DNA from 2 places in the Serratia sp. OS31 genome. Region 2 is predicted to be linked to the other one. Evidence: predicted binding sites of a transcription regulator. Region 2 holds the regulator's gene; the other holds the start of a gene.
What was found. Region 2 encodes sigma-54, which starts transcription at its own class of promoters, with help from an activator protein. Its sites were predicted from a motif close to GTTGGCACANNTTTCGCTNT; they were not measured.

Region 1: H5P17_RS01070 (circularly permuted type 2 ATP-grasp protein) is a predicted target of sigma-54. The motif match lies at 1,504-1,523, and genes of this name have one in related genera.

The regions. Positions count from the first base shown of each region.
Region 1 covers NZ_JACJFQ010000001.1:233,092-238,466, forward strand. The annotation lists gene H5P17_RS01065 (non-ribosomal peptide synthetase) at 1-1,313, shown strand, start outside; gene H5P17_RS01070 (circularly permuted type 2 ATP-grasp protein) at 1,559-2,995, shown strand; gene H5P17_RS01075 (alpha-E domain-containing protein) at 2,989-3,918, shown strand; gene H5P17_RS01080 (transglutaminase family protein) at 3,915-4,709, shown strand; gene H5P17_RS01085 (proteasome-type protease) at 4,785-5,375, shown strand, end outside.
Region 2 covers NZ_JACJFQ010000006.1:123,357-128,731, reverse strand. The annotation lists gene ptsN (PTS IIA-like nitrogen regulatory protein PtsN) at 1-370, opposite strand, end outside; gene hpf (ribosome hibernation promoting factor) at 529-816, opposite strand; gene rpoN (RNA polymerase factor sigma-54) at 840-2,273, opposite strand; gene lptB (LPS export ABC transporter ATP-binding protein) at 2,324-3,049, opposite strand; gene lptA (lipopolysaccharide ABC transporter substrate-binding protein LptA) at 3,056-3,595, opposite strand; gene lptC (LPS export ABC transporter periplasmic protein LptC) at 3,564-4,142, opposite strand; gene kdsC (3-deoxy-manno-octulosonate-8-phosphatase KdsC) at 4,139-4,693, opposite strand; gene kdsD (arabinose-5-phosphate isomerase KdsD) at 4,711-5,375, opposite strand, start outside.

The DNA of each region.
Region 1 (5,375 bases), on a different contig from region 2:
TGCGCGATATTTATGAATATCCGACGATAAACCGTCTGTCGCAGGCGCTGGATGAACGCAGCGGCCATGCACTGCCGACGGTGGACAGCGAACCGGTACGTGCTCTGCAAGACGACGTTTGGCTGCCTGCAGATATCACCATCAACCCGGATTATGATGTGCGACAGGTCAGCGACCCCAAAGCCATTTTGCTCACCGGCGCCACCGGATTTGTCGGTGCGCATCTGCTGGCAGAGTTGCTCGTCACAACCCGTGCCGAGTTGTATTGCCTGGTGCGGCAGCGCAGCCGGATATCCCCGCAGCAACGACTCAACGAGATCCTGAATCGCTATCAGATTACTTTATCCGCCGAGCAGTACGCGCGCGTCCATCTGATCCCCGGCGACGTGGCCGAACACGATTTCGCCCTGTCACCTGAGCACTTCCGTGAACTCAGCCAGCGGATCGATATCATTTATCATTCGGCGAGTGCGGTGAACTTTATCCAGCCCTATTCTTATATGAAACGCGATAATGTGCAGGGTCTGCGCGAAATCATTCGTTTTGCCGCGTACCGACGCACCAAACCACTGATGTTGATGTCGACGATTTCGGTCTACAGCTGGGGGCACTTGCATACCGGCAAACGGGTGATGCTGGAAAGTGACGACATAGATCAGAACCTGCCGGCGGTGATCACCGATATCGGCTACGTCCGCAGCAAATGGGTAATGGAGAAAATTGCCGATCTGGCGGCATCGCAAGGCTTGCCGCTAATGACCTTCCGTCTGGGGTACGCCACCTTCCACAGCCGAACCGGCGTCAGCGCCAGCTACCAATGGTGGGGACGGCTAGTCAAAACCTGTATCACCAGCGGCACCCTGCCGGTGTTGCAAGACCTGCGCGAGGGCCTGACGACGGTGGACTATATGACCCAATCCATTGCCCATATCACTCGCAACCCTCAGGCGTTAGGGAAGAAATTCAACCTGATCCACCAGCACCAGAATAACCTGACGCTGCAAGCCTTCTTCAGCCTGCTGGAGCGCGAGTGTGGCCACCGTTTCCGACAGCTGCCTTTCGACCAATGGCGAGCACAGTGGGAACACGACGCTAATGCACCGCTCTACCCGTTGCTCAGCCTGTTCAGGGACAATATGGTGAATGGGCAATCGACAGTGCAGCTCTACCAAAATACCTACCAATGGGATTGCAGCAACCTGCAGCATTTCCTGCGGCACAGCGGGATCGAAGAACCGCGGTTTACCCGGCAAATGCTACTGAATTATCTGCGGCAGTCTATCGGCACTTCGCAGCAAGCATTGCAGGTATAAATGCCAGGGCGGGTCATCAGGGCCCGCCAGCGTCCTTTGCCCGGTGAGTTGCGCCATCACTGCTCATAGCCAACCCACACACGCCGCGGTTTTGCCCCGTTTTAAGGCAGCGTCCGCTTTGGTTGCACCCAAAGCGGGCCATTTCCTGCCGCGAGCCGGCGTTTTCGCGCCATTTTCGCCCCTTTATCACCTTGGCACATTTTATGCTGGTTCTGTATACAGCCTGCAATGTCGACGAGGTGATGATGCTAAATATCGATCTGTCTGCTTCACCGTTTTTTGATGAGATGCTTCTGGCTGAGGGTAAGCACCGGGGTCACTACGAGGCTTACTGGCATTGGCTGCAACAGGCTGACCAAAAGGCCGTTCAACGCAAGAGGGAAGAGGCTGCACTGCTGTTTCACCGGGTGGGAATTACCTTTAACGTTTATGGCGAGGATGACGGCGCTGAGCGTTTGATTCCGTTCGACAGCGTACCGCGCATCATACCCGCCGGCGAATGGGCGATGCTCGATCGCGGTATCCGCCAGCGTGTCCAGGCGCTTAACGCCTTTCTGCACGATATTTACCATCAACAACACATTCTGAAAGCCGGGATCATTCCGGCGGAGCAGGTGCTGGCCAACGACCAATATCAACCCTGCATGCAAGGGGTAGATCTGCACCGCAATATTTACGCGCACATTGTTGGCGTGGATATGGTGCGCAACGGTGACGGCCAGTATTACGTGCTGGAAGACAACCTGCGCACCCCGTCCGGCGTTTCCTATATGCTGGAAAACCGCAAAATGATGATGCGCCTGTACCCGGAGCTGTTCGCTCAGCAACGCATCGCGCCGGTGGAGCGCTACCCGTCGCACCTGCTGCAAACCCTGCGTGAAAGCTCGCCGATTAACGATCCCACCGTGGTGGTGCTGACGCCGGGCCGCTTCAACAGCGCCTACTTCGAACACAGTTTCCTGGCGCAGCAGATGGGGGTTGAACTGGTGGAAAGCGCCGATCTGTTCGTCAAGGACGGGGCGGTCTTTATGCGCACCACCGCCGGGCCTTGCAAGGTGGATGTGATCTACCGCCGGGTGGACGACGCCTTCCTCGATCCGCTGGCGTTCCGTCCGGATTCGATGCTCGGCGTGCCGGGGCTGCTGTCGGTATACCGTGCCGGCAACGTGGTGCTGGCCAACGCCATCGGCACCGGCGTGGCCGACGACAAGTCAATTTATCCGTACGTGCCGGACATGGTGCGTTTCTACCTGCAGGAAGAGCCGATCCTCAATAACGTGCCTACCTGGCAATGCCGCCACAAGAATGAACTGTCGTACGTGCTGGCGAACCTGGAACAGATGGTGGTGAAGGAGGTGCACGGCGCCGGTGGCTACGGCATGCTGATCGGCCCGGCGGCGACCAAGGACCAAATCGCTCACTTCCGCAGCCTGCTGCTGGCCAAGCCGCATAACTACATTGCGCAAAATACGCTGGCGCTGTCGACCTGCCCGACCTTCGTCAACGACGGCCTGGCGCCGCGACATATCGATTTGCGGCCGTTCGCCCTCAGCGGCGCGGAAATCCGCCTGGTGCCCGGCGGCCTGACGCGCGTGGCGCTGGCGCAAGGCTCGCTGGTGGTCAACTCGTCGCAAGGCGGGGGAACCAAGGATACCTGGGTGTTGGAGGACGACGCATGCTGAGCCGAACTGCCAGTGAACTCTATTGGATGGCCCGCTACCTGGAGCGGGCGGAAAGCATCGCCCGGGTGCTCGACGTCACCAACAAGCTGTCGATGATGCCGATCCGCGACAGCGAGGATCAGGATCTGCAGGTACCGCTCAATCTGACCAGTACCGGGCAGCTGTATGCCGCCGCCTACCCCGACCTGACGATGGCCAATCTGGTGAGCTTTTTTGCGCTCGACAGCCGCAACCACAGCAGTATTTACAGCTGTCTGCAGATGGGCTGGAACAACGCCCATGCGGTGCGCGGCAGCCTGTCTTCCGAGGTCTGGGAATGCATCAACGCCACCTGGATCGAAATGAAGCTGATCCGCCGTCAGGGCATAGGGTCGGTGGGCGCGGATGGCTTTTTCGACTGGGTGAAGGAACGTTCTCACCTGTTTCGCGGCGCGATGTTCGGCACCTTGCTGCGCAGCGACGCCATGTGCTTTATCCGCCTCGGCACCCTGCTGGAGCGTGCTGACGGCACTGCCCGTCTGTTAGGGGTCAAGAACTCGCTGATGGACAGCGACGGCGATCCGGTGCGCGAGTATTACCGCATGGACACGCTGTTGCGGGCAGTGAGCGCACGCGAAGCCTACCACAGCATCTACAAGCAGCAGCTCAGTCGGGACACCATTGCCGAACTGATGATCCTGCGTAATGAAATCCCCCGCTCCCTGCTGGCCTGCGTCGGCGATATGGTGCAGCAACTGGAGCAAATTGGCGGCAACAGTGCCAATCAACCGCGCCGGCTGGCGCATACGCTGCACGCCGAGCTGCGCTTTAGCAGCATGAAAGACCTGAACAAGGTCGGGCTGAATGACTGGCTGGACGCGTTTCTCGGCCAGATTGGCGGCATCGCGGAGAGCATCCATCACACTTATCTGGAGGCGCAATGAAACTGAACATTGAGCACAACACCCACTACACCTATGCCCAGCAGGTGCAGCGCAGCACTCAGTACCTGCGCCTGACGCCGCAGGATTCGGAACACCAGCGCATCATTTCATGGCAGTTGACGCTGCCGGAAGATGCGGTGTGTACCACCGATGCCTTTGGCAACGTGCTGCACGTGCTGACGCTGGATCACCCGCATCAGGCCATCACCATTCAGGCCCACGGCGTGGTGGAGATTGAAGATGGCGCAGAGGATCAGGTGATGGGGCACTTGTCGCCGCTGGTGTTCCTGCGCCACAGCCCGCTGACCCAACCCGACAGCGCGATCCAGGCATTCGCCCTGCGCTACTACCAACCGCAGGCGGTGCTGGACGGGCTGGAAAATCTGATGGGCGAGCTGTTGCTCAAAATGCCGTACACCCCGGGCTCGACCAGCGTCACCGACAGCGCGGCCCAGGCATTCGCGACCGGCACCGGCGTCTGTCAGGATCATACCCACGTATTTTTGGCCTGTTGCCGCAGCCTGAACATTCCGGCGCGCTATGTCAGCGGCTATCTTTACAGCGAGGATTCCGCCCACGTCGCCACTCACGCCTGGGCCGAAGCCTGGGTCGACGACCGCTGGCACAGCTTTGACGTCACCAACAATACCCGCCTGCCGAATCAACACCTTAAGCTGGCGGTGGGCATCGACTATCTCGACGCCTGCCCGGTACGCGGGATGCGGCTCGGCGGCGGCTGCGAGAACATGCAGACCATCGCCGAAGTGCAGATGATGCCAACCGGCCAGTAGCCTCTTGCCGAAAACCAGGGTTTACGGCACGCTGGCGGTTGGCGGCGTGCCAGTATCGTTTTGAGGGATTGTGGTATGACCTATTGTGTGGCCATGCGCTTGTCTTCCGGGCTGGTCTTTGCTTCAGATTCGCGCACCAATGCCGGCGTGGATCATATTTCCACCTTCCGCAAACTGCATGTGTTTCAGCAGGACGGTGAACGCATGCTGGTGTTGCAAAGCGCCGGTAACCTGGCGACTACCCAGAGCATCATCAGCCTGTTGCAGCGCCGCAGCAAAGATCCCGAACGCATGAACCTGCTGAACGCCCCGAGCATGTACGAAGCCGCCACGCTGGTGGGCGAAACGGTGCGGGAAGTGATCCAACGCGACAGCGAAGCCCAGCAAAGCGGCAGCACGACCGACTTCAGCTGCAGCCTGCTGCTCGGCGGCCAGATCTGCGGTGAAGAGATGCGGCTATTCCATATTTACCCGCAGGGCAATTTTATCGAGGCCACCCGCGATACGCCCTATTTCCAGATTGGCGAAAGCAAATACGGCAAACCGATTATCGATCGGGTACTGACCTACGACACCCCGCTGGAACAGGCGATGCAGTGTGCGCTGATCTCTCTGGATTCTACGCTGCGCAGTAACCTGTCGGTCGGCCTGCCGCTGGACGTGATG
Region 2 (5,375 bases):
GAGACAGGGTATGCAAATGGGTTTTACATTGGTCGGCCGGCACCAGCAGGGCGAACAGCAGATCGACCGGCTGGTTATCAATGGCGTCGAAGGCGATAGGTTGGTCGAGACGAATAAACACGCCAACGGCCCGCAGTGTGTCCTCTTCCAGTTTGCCATGGGGAATGGCGATACCGTTGCCGATACCGGTGCTGCCCATGCGCTCGCGGGTGAGAACCGCGTCAAACACCACCTGGGGTGACAGGTTGAGCTGTTTGGCGGCCAGTTCGCTAATAATTTCCAAAGCCCGCTTCTTGCTGGTGCAATGTACAGAGCTTCTGGTGCACTCGATATTTAATACCGAGCTTAACTGCATTGTTTCGTTGTTCATCTCATCTTCACTTAAAACCACACCAGCAAGCAGGCTTGTGAGGTGATTTTTCGCCTTGTTTAACCCTGATGGCTTATCGGCGCGTACCCAAACAGGTAACGCGCCGATGGCCGAGGCTACGTTTGAGCCGTACCCGCTGACGGAAACGGCCCAGAATGTCAGTGTTGTTTCAGTTTGTCTTTATGTTTGTTCAATTGACGCGCCAGTTTGTCGATCAGGGTATCAATTGCCGCATACATGTTCTCGTCTTCCGAGGTGGCGTGCAACTCGCCTCCATTCACGTGCACCGTCGCTTCCGCAATCTGCTGCACTTTTTCCACACTAAGCACGACATACACCTGATTTATGCGGTCAAAATACTGTTCGAGTTTGGCGAACTTGGTGTTCACGAACTCACGCAAGGGTTCGGTGATTTCGATGTGGTGTCCGGTAATGTTGAGCTGCATAGTGTCTTCCTTCTCAATAGAGGTCAAACCAACTGTTTACGCTGGTTGGACGGCGGGATGGACAAAGACTCTCGGTACTTGGCGACGGTACGCCGTGCCACGATGATCCCCTGATCGGAGAGCAGGGTGGCCAGCTTGCTGTCGCTGAGCGGTTTGGCGGGGTTTTCCGCCGCAATCAATTTCTTCACCACCGCGCGGATCGCCGTAGAGGAAGCTTCGCCTCCGCTGTCGGTATTCACGTGGCTTGAGAAGAAATACTTCAATTCGAAAATGCCGCGCGGACTGTGCAAAAACTTCTGCGTGGTCACGCGTGAAATTGTCGATTCATGCATCTCCACGGCCTGAGCGATATCCGCCAGCACCATGGGCTTCATAAATTCCGCGCCTTGCTCAAAGAACGCCTGCTGCTGCTCGACGATGCAGCGCGAAACTTTCAGCAGGGTGTCGTTGCGGCTTTCCAGGCTCTTGATCAGCCATTTCGCTTCCTGCAGATTGCTGCGGATGTACTGACCGTCGCTGTCGTTACGCGCAGTGTTGCCCAGTGCGGCATACTGCTGGTTTATCTTCAGCCTTGGGATGCTGTCGCTGTTGAGCTCGACCGTCCACACATCCTGCACTTTGCGTACCAGCACGTCCGGGATCACGTACTCAGATTCGCCGGTGTTGATCGACTGGCCTGGACGCGGATCGAGTGACTGGATCAGCAGCATCGCTTCTTTCAGTGTATCTTCTTTTGAGCGCGTTGTTCGCATCAGGCTGCGAAAGTCGTGGTTCGCCAACAGGTCCAGATGTTCGCTGATGATCAGGCGTGCTTCTGCGAGGTAAGGGGTGTCTTTGGCATACTGGGAAAGCTGGACCAGCAGACAATCGCGCAGGTCGCGCGCCGCGACGCCAACCGGATCAAACCGCTGCACGCGCTTCAATACCGCTTCGACTTCGTCCATTGTCACATTCTCGTCACCGATGCTCTCCAGAATGTCTTCCAGCGGCACGGTGAGATAGCCGGTGTCATCGACGGCGTCGACGATTGAGGTGGCGATGGCGGCATCGGTATCGGAAAACGGCGTCAGATCCACCTGCCACATCAGGTAATCCTGCAGGGTTTGGGTGGTTTCGCCCTGATACACCGGCAGTTCATCGTCACTGTAATCGGTGCGGGTCCCTGACGGAGTGCCGGCGGTATAGATCTCGTCCCAGGTGGCGTCCAGCGGCAGCTCTTCGGGCATGTCCTTTTGCTCCAGCGCCTCCCGGGTGTCCAAACCTTCGGTTTCGGTGGTCTCTTTAGCGTCGATTTCTTCGTGCAAATCGGTTTGTTCAAGCAGTGGATTGCTCTCTAACGCCAGCTGTATCTCCTGCTGGAGCTCAAGCGTGGACAACTGCAGCAGGCGTATGGCCTGCTGGAGCTGGGGGGTCATGGCCAGTTGTTGGCTAAACCTGAGTTGCAAACCTTGCTTCATATTCTTCAGTCTACTTCCGTTAACAGTCGTCCATCAGGACGCGCCGGCACTCAGAGGCGGAATTCTTCGCCCAGATAAACGCGTTTTACCTGCTCATCGGCCAGAATAGCATCAGGCGTGCCGTGAGCAATCAGTTTGCCCTGGCTGACGATATAGGCGCGTTCACACACGTCCAGCGTTTCGCGCACGTTGTGGTCGGTGATCAGCACGCCCAGGCCGCTGTCACGCAAGTGCTCGATAATTTTTTTAATGTCGATAACGGAAATCGGGTCAACCCCGGCGAAGGGTTCATCCAGCAGGATGAATTTCGGGTTAGCCGCCAGCGCACGGGCGATCTCCACGCGGCGACGTTCGCCACCGGACAGCGCCTGGCCCAGGTTGTCGCGCAGGTGGGAGATATGGAACTCTTCCATCAGCTCTACCGCACGGTCCGCCCGCTGTTCGCTGCTGAGATCGTCACGGATCTCCAGCACTGCCATCAGGTTGTCGTAAACGCTCAGACGGCGGAAGATCGAGGCTTCCTGCGGCAGATAGCCGATGCCACGACGCGCACGGGCGTGCAGCGGCAGCAGGCTGATGTCTTCTTCGTCAATCACGATACGCCCGGCGTCACGCTGAACGATACCGACCACCATGTAGAAAGTGGTGGTCTTGCCGGCGCCGTTTGGCCCCAGCAGGCCGACGATTTCGCCGGATTTCACTTTCAGGCTGACGTCTTCAACGACTTTGCGGCCCTTGTAGGCTTTCGCCAGGTTTTCTGCGATGAGTGTAGCCATAAGTGATTAGTTACTCTTGTTTTGCCCGTTTTTGTCTTGCAACTGCGACGGTACCAGAACCGTAGTCACGCGTTTGCCTTTATCGCTAAACGCCTGCATTTGCTGCTGTTGCACCAGGTAGGTGATGCGATCGCCCTTGACGTTGCTGTCGAGCTGTTCCAGATAGGCGTTCCCGGTCAGGGTCACCAACTGAGACGCCACATCGTAACGCACCTTCTGAGCATGGCCTTTCACCGGCTTGCCGCTGTCTTGCATCTGATAGAAGGTGACCGGGTTGCCAAAGGCTTCAATATAAGTTTTGTTCTGATCGCCGCCCGGGCGGGTGACCACGACTTTGTCCGCTTTGATATCGATGGTGCCTTGTTTGATCACCACGTTATCAGTAAAGGTGCTGACGTTGCTCTGCATGTCCAGAGACTGTTTCAGCGAGTCGATGCTCACCGGCTGATTGGAGTCGGACTTCAGCGCCCATGCGGGGGCGCTGGCGGCCAAAATCAAGCTGCCGATTAACAGATTACGGCTTGGTTTGTTGGTTTTGAATTTCATAGTTGGTCTTAACCTTATCAATCAGCTCAGCGGTCTTGGCCCGCAGGTTCCCACGCATTTTCATGCCGTTAGAGGTGAAGTTCGTCCCGTAGAGCGTCACTTCGTCATCCGAAGCCACATCCTGGGTCACCAGGTTCACCTGAGCATTGTCTGTTTTAATTTTTTCCAGCTGCGACGTGGTGGTCAGGCTGTTCACCTCGACGTGGCCGTAAAGATACAGCATCCGGTCTTTAGTCAGTTTGGCGCGGTCGGCGCGAACTGACCAGGTGGCCACCGCGTTTTCATCAAACAGCGTCATCACCGGTTGGGTGAACCAGCTTAATTCATCGGCTGTATAGTACTTCACGTCTTCCGCCACCAGCTTGTAACTCAGCTTGCCGGTCGGATTGTACACTATGGTGACCGTATGCTGGCTCTGATAAGTCGGGTCCTGGCTGTTCACCGGCCCCGGAGCCGTATCATCACTGAAATCCGTCATGTTCCAGCCAATCAGCGCCAGTGCGATCACCGCCAGCAGCACGGTGATCCAAAGTTTGGTTTTACTCATATCGATAGCCCTTTGGCGTCTTCCAGCTTGTTTTGAGCCAAAAGAATAATGTCGCACAGCTCACGTACCGCACCGCGGCCGCCGGCAATGCGGGTAACATAATGGGCCCGTGGCGTCAGCAGCGGGTGCGCATCTGCCACCGCGACCGCCAGGCCAACCTGCGCCATCACCGGCCAGTCGATCAGGTCGTCGCCGATATAGGCGACCTGATCTGCCGTCAGCGACAGTGTATCCAACAGTTCGCGGAAGGCCAAAAGCTTATCGGATTGCCCTTGATAAAGGTGCGTGATGCCGAGCGTTTTAGCCCGGTCTTCCAACAGCTTGGCGGAGCGACCGGTAATGATTGCCACTTCGATATCCGAGGTTTTCAGGCAGCGGATGCCGTAACCGTCGCGTACGTTAAACGCTTTTAATTCTTCGCCATTGTTGCCCATGAAAATCAGGCCGTCTGACAGCACGCCGTCGACATCACAAATCAGCAGGCGGATTTTGCCGGCACGCGCCATGACCTCTTGCTCTACAGGCCCGTAGCAGGTTTCAACCAGACTCATTGAGTTCTCTTCCATAGTTAAACGACGCCGGCGCGCAGCATGTCATGCATATGTACCACACCCAGCAATTGGTCGCCATCGGCAACCAGCAGTGCGGTGATGTGACGTTGCTGCATCAGATTCAGCGCGTCGACCGCCAGCAGGTTCGGGCGTACCCGCACGCCGCCGAGCGTCATGACATCGACAATGCGGGCCTCGTTGAGATTGATGCCCATATCGAAAATCCGGCGCAGGTCACCGTCGGTGAAGATACCGGCAATTTTCATCAAATCATCGCAGATAACCGTCATGCCCAGATTTTTTCGGGTAATTTCCAGCAGCGCGTCGCGCAGCGATGCATCGGCGCTGACGTGAGGAATTTCATCGCCGCTGTGCATGATGTCGCATACGCGCAGCAGCAGGCGGCGGCCCAGAGCGCCCCCTGGGTGCGATAACGCAAAATCTTCCGGCGTGAAACCGCGAGCTTTTAACAGTGCGACGGCCAACGCATCGCCCATCACCAACGTGGCGGTGGTGCTGGTGGTCGGCGCCAGGCCGAGTGGGCAGGCTTCCTGTGGCACCTTGATGCACAGGTGAATATCCGCCGCCTTGCCCATCGAACTTTCCGGGTTGTTGGTCATGCAGATCAGCGGGATACGCTGACGTTTCAACACCGGGATCAGCGCCTGTATTTCGTTGGACT